One region of the Bradyrhizobium sp. 63_E2_N1_3 genome, then DNA from elsewhere that is predicted to be linked to it. Evidence: riboswitches for the same ligand, from Rfam matches in the RefSeq annotation. Region 1 holds a riboswitch; the other holds the start of a gene.

Region 1 (3,403 bases):
GCAGCAGCGGCGTCGTGGGCCTGAGGATGAAGATGTTCGCGACCGTCGGGTCCGCCGCCGTCGCGTACTGGCCGTAAAGCATCACGCCGGGCGCGATGTCCCAGGTGTAGCCGATGCGTCCGGTGACCGGATTGAACGTCTTCGAGAAAGGATAGCTGGCTTTCAGGAGGCCAGTCTCGTCGAAGCGGGTCCGCGACAGCTCGATATTCTCAAAACGGATGCCGCCGATCAGCGCGAAGGTCGAGGTCAGCTTGAGCCGGTCCTCGAACGACAGCGAGGTGGTGTCGAGATGGGTGTAGATCTTCTCGTCGCTGCGCGGGCCGTAGAGGCCGCGGTCCGGATTGAGGAGATCGACGTAGTCATTGAAGAACAACGTGTCCTGCGAGACGTTGAACTGGTTGCTGCTCGCCGCCACGGTGGCGACGAAGCGATTGTCCATTCCGGCGACGTTGGAATTGACGGTGAGGTCGGTGATGTTGCCGTAGAGCCGCTGCGCGTGATCGAGCGCCAGGCGCTCGCGGTAGATGCTCTGCGCGCCTGCGAAATTGCCTACGGTCTGGTCGAACGACGAGATCTCGTTGTTGAACCAGTGCCGGTGGGCGTCATAGCCGTAGACTTGGCTTTTCAGCGAGATGTTGTTGGTGATGTCCCATTGAAAGCCGCTGCGCAGCCAGAGCTCGTTGGCGCCGCTGTGATTGTCGAGCACGTTGTAGTTCGTGGTCAGCGTGCGCGCGTCGATGGTGACCGGGACCGGCGTGCCGCCGCCGAGGTAATAGTTGCTCCAGACGCCGGACACGATGCCGTACGTCGGCACGATGCCCGGCGCGTTCGCCGGCACCAGCGGCGTCCCCCAGTAGAAGCGGTCGTTGTCCTGCCTGTATTCGGTTGCGCCCCAGATCTTCAGGTTCTCGTTGACGCGATAGTTCAGCTGGCCCGAGACGTTGCTGAGCTTCGAATAGGTGTCGTCGATAAAGCCCTTGTTGTTGAAATGGCTGATATCGAAGCGGTAGTCGAGGCCGTTGATCAGCGTGCTGCCGCCCGATCCGTAACCGGCGCGATAGCCGTTGAAGGAATCGTAGGAGGTGAAGGCGTCGTTGACGATTGGTCCGGTGTGCGGCGCCTTGTTCACGTAGTTGATGGCGCCGCCGGTCGCACCGAGGCCCGCCACCAGCGAGTCCGGTCCCTTGATGATCTCGACCTGCTGGAGGCCAGCCACGTCCATGGGACGGCCGGTCATGGTCGACGGCCCGATCGGGATGCCGTTGTAGAGCGTGGAGATCTGGTCGCCGGAAAAGCCACGCATCGAGAAGATGGCGGGCGCGCCGGGCGCATCGCCGCCGGTGACGCCGACTGCAGCCTTGGCGACGTCGGTCGTGGTCCGGATGCCCAGGTCCTGCATCGTCCGCTGACTGATGACCTCGACGGTCGCCGGCATCTCGCGCGCCGTGATGCCGAGCCGGGAGCCGACATCGGTGACGGCTGCCGTGTTGAGCGGCGTCTGCACCGGGCCGCTCGGAGCTTGCGTGGCCGGAACGGCGACAGCAGGGGCGCCACGATTGCGTCCCGCGGCGCGCCGGGCGGCGCGCTGCTTCTGAGTGCCGGGGCTGACGGCAGGAGCCTGTCGCGGCGCAGGCGGCGACACGATCACCGGGCCGACCTCCCGGGAGCGGTTGTCCTGCGCCGCGCTTTGCGCGAGCGCCGCGGACGACAAGGACACCGACGAGAGCAGAGTAATCAGGAAAGCACGCGATAACGCTGGCCTTGCGCCAGCACGGAAATGAAAATGTTGCACAACAACGCTCTGCGGCGACGCAAACAAACCGTCACCGCGGTTGCCTTAGTCATCCACCTTCGCCCCAGGCGGCGGATGCACCGGCTACTTGTCCGACATCAGGGCACCCCGCCCAATGCGTTCGCGCGTGACCATGGCTGGCAGCAGGTTTCCTGGCTCGCGGGTCATCGCCTTCGACCACCTTCCCAGAGGCCCAAGCGGGGCTCCAGTGGTTTGTTTGGTCGTCGACTATCCGCCTACAGTTGCGGGGGCAGCCGCGGAATTGCCCACTGAGGTGGACGCACCGCATTCCCTTGAAGAGTCCTTGCGGACACTACCGATCACGAAACTGGCATCAGGGGATGAGCGCGTCAACATCCGCGCGGGCTGCTGGACGGGCTGGTCGGTCGATGGTGGCCTTGTGTTGCTGTTTTGCACGATAGTCCGAAGGACCGCGTCGAAACGTCCAACCCGGCCTCCGGACCAGCCTGGGTAACGAACGCTTGACCACGATCAATGACTGCCTTTGGTGCCCGAATATGCTACTGAGGCCGAGTTCCGGCCTGACAAAGTAAGTCGATATTGATGCAGTTCGTCCGTACCATCCTGGCAGTCGCCATCGCCATATCCTTGGCGATGCTGCCGGTTGGCGCGTCCGCGGCGAACCTCGCAATGTCGTCGGATGGCATGCAGACGGCCATGCACATGAGCGGCGACGCCGACATGTCGATGGACGATTGTTGTCCCGACATGAAGGGAACAGGCTCCCATAGCGGCGGCTACAAGTGCGGGATGGGCTTCTGCTGCGTCGGTGGGATCATCGCGCTCGGTGATGTCAGGCCCGTGGCGTTCGAGCGTCTCGCCGTCATGGCCAGCACGTTGGCTATTCCCCCGGATCAGGTCGTTTCCTTCCGCGGCGGCAGTCCTCCTTTCCGACCTCCTCGAATCTGATCTCGCAAAGCCCGAGACGCGAGCGGCATGCCTGCTCGCGACGACGACTGACGTGCGCGCTTCACGCGCCACGGCGAAAGATCAATTCATGAGGACAAGACAATGCTTTCCAAAATCCGCACCGCGGCTCTCGCCGCCACCCTTTCGCTTGCCGCTTCAGCCGCGATGGCGGGCGCGGGCGACTACGCCTTCGAGCCCGTCACTCCGCAGATGAGGAAGGGCGAAGACGTCACGCTCGCCGTTCGCCTGACGAACAAGCAGTCCGGCAAGCCGATACCGGACGCAGTCATCTTCAAGACCCGCCTCGACATGGCCCCGGACGGGATGGCCGAGATGGAATCGGCGGTCGCGCCGCTGCCGTCCAGGGAGCCTGGTGTGTACGCCTTCAAGACGGACCTGCCGATGGCTGGCCGCTACCAGATGACGCTGTCCGTGAAGGTGCAGGGCGAACCGGAGACCGTCACCGGCAAGGTGATCGTCACGGCGGTCAAGTGAGCGTTCGGGCGCTGCCCGGCAGCGCCCGACATTCCCCCTTTTCCTTCACACGGACGCGCGCTCCCGGGTGCGCGGATACACGACATGAAAACGCTGCGTCTCCTGACGGCACTTGCGCTGGGCGGCGGCCTGGTCCTGGCCGGCTACTACTGGCATTCGAACGGTGCGGGCTGGCTCGCTGAGGCC
Region 2 (3,403 bases), 230 kb from region 1:
GGCGGCTACCCTGAGCTGCACGCGGGGAAGATCGCGGCCAATGCTCGCTTTCGCGACGGTCTGCGTGCCTTCGCTGACAAACGGCCGGTGCACGGCGAATGCGGGGGCTACATGGTGCTGGGAACCGCTCTGACCGACGCCGACGGCGTCCGTCATGAGATGACGGGCCTGCTCGGACTGGAGACGAGCTTTGCCAAGCGCCGCATGCATCTCGGCTATCGTCTCGCTGCGCTCGCCGCGCCGATGCCGGGCCATCAGGCCGGCGCGCGCCTGCGCGGTCATGAGTTCCACTATTCGACGATTATCGCGCAGCCGGATACGCCGCTGGCGGTCGTGCACGATGCAACAGGCGCGGTCATCGCCGAGACCGGCTCGCGCCGCGGTCATGCCACCGGCACGTTCTTCCATCTGATCGCGGAGGATCGGTGAGCGGTTTTGTCACTTTCATCTCGGCCGGCCCCGGCGACCCGGAGCTCCTCACGCTCAAAGGTGCCGCGCGGCTGCGCGATGCCGACGTCGTGCTCTATGACGACCTCGCCTCCGGTGCGATCCTCGATCTGGCCCGGCCCGGCGCCAATCTCGTCGCGGTCGGGAAGCGGGCAGGGCGGCCCTCGACCAAGCAGCACCACGTCAACCGCCTGCTGGTCGACTATGCCGCGGCTGGTGTCCGTGTGGTGCGGCTGAAATCGGGCGATGCGGGTATCTTTGGCCGGCTCGAGGAGGAGCTGGAGGCGCTGCGCGAAGCTGGCATCGGCTACGAGATCATTCCCGGAATCACCTCGGCCTGTGTCGCCGCTGCGCAAGCCGGCATTCCCCTGACCCGGCGCCACACCTCGCGCCGGGTGCAGTTCGTGACCGGGGCCGATGTCACCGGCGAGCTGCCGCAGAATTTGAACTGGGCGGCGCTGGCTGATCCCGAAGCGACCACCGTGGTCTATATGGGCCGGCGCACCTTTCCGGCGCTTGTCGCAAAATTGATCGAGCACGGCCTCGCGCCTGATACCCCGGCGCTGTTCGCCGAATCCCTCGGTCGTCCCGACGAGCGGCTGGTCCGCACCACCATTGCCGAGCTGGCCGAGCAACTTGCGCGGGGCGGCGCTGCCTCGACGGCCGCCGTGATCCTGTTCGGCGCACTGGCCGGGGATTATCCGTCATGACCGTCCCGGCCGCCCTTCGCCCCTTGACGCCCGGCTGGCGAAAGGGGCACACAGGAGATGCATGGTGCTCGAGGCGGCGCAAACCGCCGGAGCATAATCGGGAATGGGGGTGGGCGGACAGTTGCGCCGCCCAAAACCCCAGCCGCCCCCGCGACTGTAAGCGGTGAGGGACTCCGATCAGCCACTGGGCCGCAAGGCCCGGGAAGGCCGGAGAACCCCAGTGAACCGCGAGCCAGGAGACCGGCCGTGCATGTCTTGTGGCCAAGGCCGTCGGGTGTGACGGCAGGAAGGAACTGAACCATGCATATCGAACCCGGAGTCGTATCGGGCGCCAAGCTCGTGTTGAGTTACGCAACCGGCATCGCCGTCGGCGGCGTTGCGCTGAAGCTCGCGGTCGAGACCGTGCGCGAGCAGGGCATCACGTCGTTCGCGGCGCGGACGCTCGCCACCACGGGCCTCGTGTTCGTCTTCTTCGAGATCCTGCCGCACTTCCCGGTCGGCGTCTCCGAGGTGCACTTCATCCTCGGCTCGACCCTGTTCCTGCTGTTTGGGGCAGCGCCCGCGGCCTTCGGCCTTGCGTTCGGACTGTTGTTCCAGGGCATCTTCTTCGAGCCGCCCGATCTGCCGCAATTCGGCATGAACGTCACCACGCTGCTGGTGCCGCTGTTCGGGATCCAGGCGATCGCCGCGCGGATCATTGCCCGCAACACCGCCTATGTCGATCTCAGGTATCGCCAGGCGCTGGCGCTTTCGACCACGTATCAGGCCGGCGTCATCGCCTGGGTCGCGTTCTGGGCGCTCTATGGCTCGGGCTTCGGTGCGACCAACCTCGTCAACATCGCGACCTTCGCGGCCTCCTACGCGCTCGTCATCGTGATCGAGCCGCTGGCCGACCTCGGTGTGCTGGCGCTGGCGAAGTCGCTGCGCGGCGTCACCGCGCCCGGCCTCGTTACCCCGCGTTTGCATAACGCGGCTTGAGAGAGACAAGCGAACGGGCGGCCGTGATGGCCGCCCTTCGCACTCACGATGCTCACGCTCTCCCTGATAGGCATCGGTTGCGGCGATCCCGAGCAGCTCACGCGCGCCGCCGTTCAAGCCATCAACGCGGCCGATCTCATCCTGATCCCGCGCAAGGGGACGGCGAAGTCCGATCTCGCAGATCTCAGGCGGACGATCTGCGCGGATGTGCTCACCAATCAAACGACGCGCATTGCCGAGTTCGATCTTCCCGTGCGCGATGCCGGTGAAGCGGATTATCACAAGGGCGTGGACGATTGGCACGAGGCCGTGGCCGCGGCCTGGTCGCAGACGATCGCCAGCCATCTCGGTGATGATGGCAAGGTCGCGCTGCTGATCTGGGGCGATCCTTCGCTCTACGATTCCTCGCTGCGCATTGCGCGGCGGCTCGATCCCTTGCCTGATATCGAAGTTGTGCCCGGCATCACCTCGATCCAGGCGCTGTGCGCGGCGCATGCGCTGCCGCTCAACGACATCGGCGAACCCTTCCTCGTCACGACGGGGCGCCGCTTGCGCGAGGGCGGCTGGCCGCAAGGCGTCGATACCGTGGTGGTGATGCTCGACGGCGGCACGGCGTTCCAGTCGCTCGATCCTGCGGGGCTGCACATCTGGTGGGGCGCTTATCTCGGCATGCCCGATCAGATCGTCATGTCGGGCGTTCTGGCCGAGATCGGCCCGCACATCATCGCCGCGCGACAGGATGCGCGCGAGCGGCACGGCTGGATCATGGACAGCTACATTCTCAAGCGCAGGCCGTAAGCGAGGCAGCATGCTCCCTGAATGGGTCACCCGGAAATGCCCCGATGTCTCCGCTGTCCATCGCGAGGCGGCGCTCGCGCGTCAGGCGCAACTGACGAAGCCGGCTGGCGCGCTCGGCCGGCTGGAGCAGCTTGCGGTCGAGCTTGCGGGCCTGCAGGCGACCGAGCAGCCGCGTGCCGCGCGGGTGCCGATCATCGTCTTCGCCGGCGATCACGGCATCGTCGCGCAGGGCGTGTCGGCCTATCCGCAAGGAGTGACCATCGCGATGATGGCGAATTTTGCCTCGGGCGGTGCCGCGATCTCGGTGCTGGCGCGTGAGCTTGGCTCAAACCTTGAGGTCGTCGACGCCGGTACGCTGGCACAGGAGGAGATGGCAGGAATCGTCACCGACAAGCCGCGCAGCGGCACGCGCGACTTCAGCGTGGAAGCCGCGCTCACCCCCACGGAGCTGGCATTCGCCTTCGAAGCCG

The links. Region 1 has a riboswitch for cobalamin ahead of AB7531_RS31560 (TonB-dependent receptor). Riboswitches for the same ligand answer to the same signal wherever they lie in the genome.
Region 2: it holds a riboswitch for cobalamin, as region 1 does, so the genes downstream of both, AB7531_RS30570 (energy-coupling factor ABC transporter permease) here and AB7531_RS31560 (TonB-dependent receptor) in region 1, are expected to answer to the same signal.

The regions. Positions count from the first base shown of each region.
Region 1 is NZ_CP197235.1:6,610,565-6,613,967, reverse strand. It holds gene AB7531_RS31560 (TonB-dependent receptor) at 1-1,717, opposite strand, end outside; cobalamin riboswitch at 1,918-2,125, opposite strand; gene AB7531_RS31555 (hypothetical protein) at 2,357-2,722, shown strand; gene AB7531_RS31550 (FixH family protein) at 2,825-3,217, shown strand; gene AB7531_RS31545 (efflux RND transporter periplasmic adaptor subunit) at 3,302-3,403, shown strand, end outside.
Region 2 is NZ_CP197235.1:6,381,007-6,384,409, reverse strand. It holds gene AB7531_RS30580 (cobyrinate a,c-diamide synthase) at 1-429, shown strand, start outside; gene cobA (uroporphyrinogen-III C-methyltransferase) at 426-1,157, shown strand; cobalamin riboswitch at 1,203-1,420, shown strand; gene AB7531_RS30570 (energy-coupling factor ABC transporter permease) at 1,458-2,135, shown strand; gene cobF (precorrin-6A synthase (deacetylating)) at 2,184-2,933, shown strand; gene cobT (nicotinate-nucleotide--dimethylbenzimidazole phosphoribosyltransferase) at 2,944-3,403, shown strand, end outside.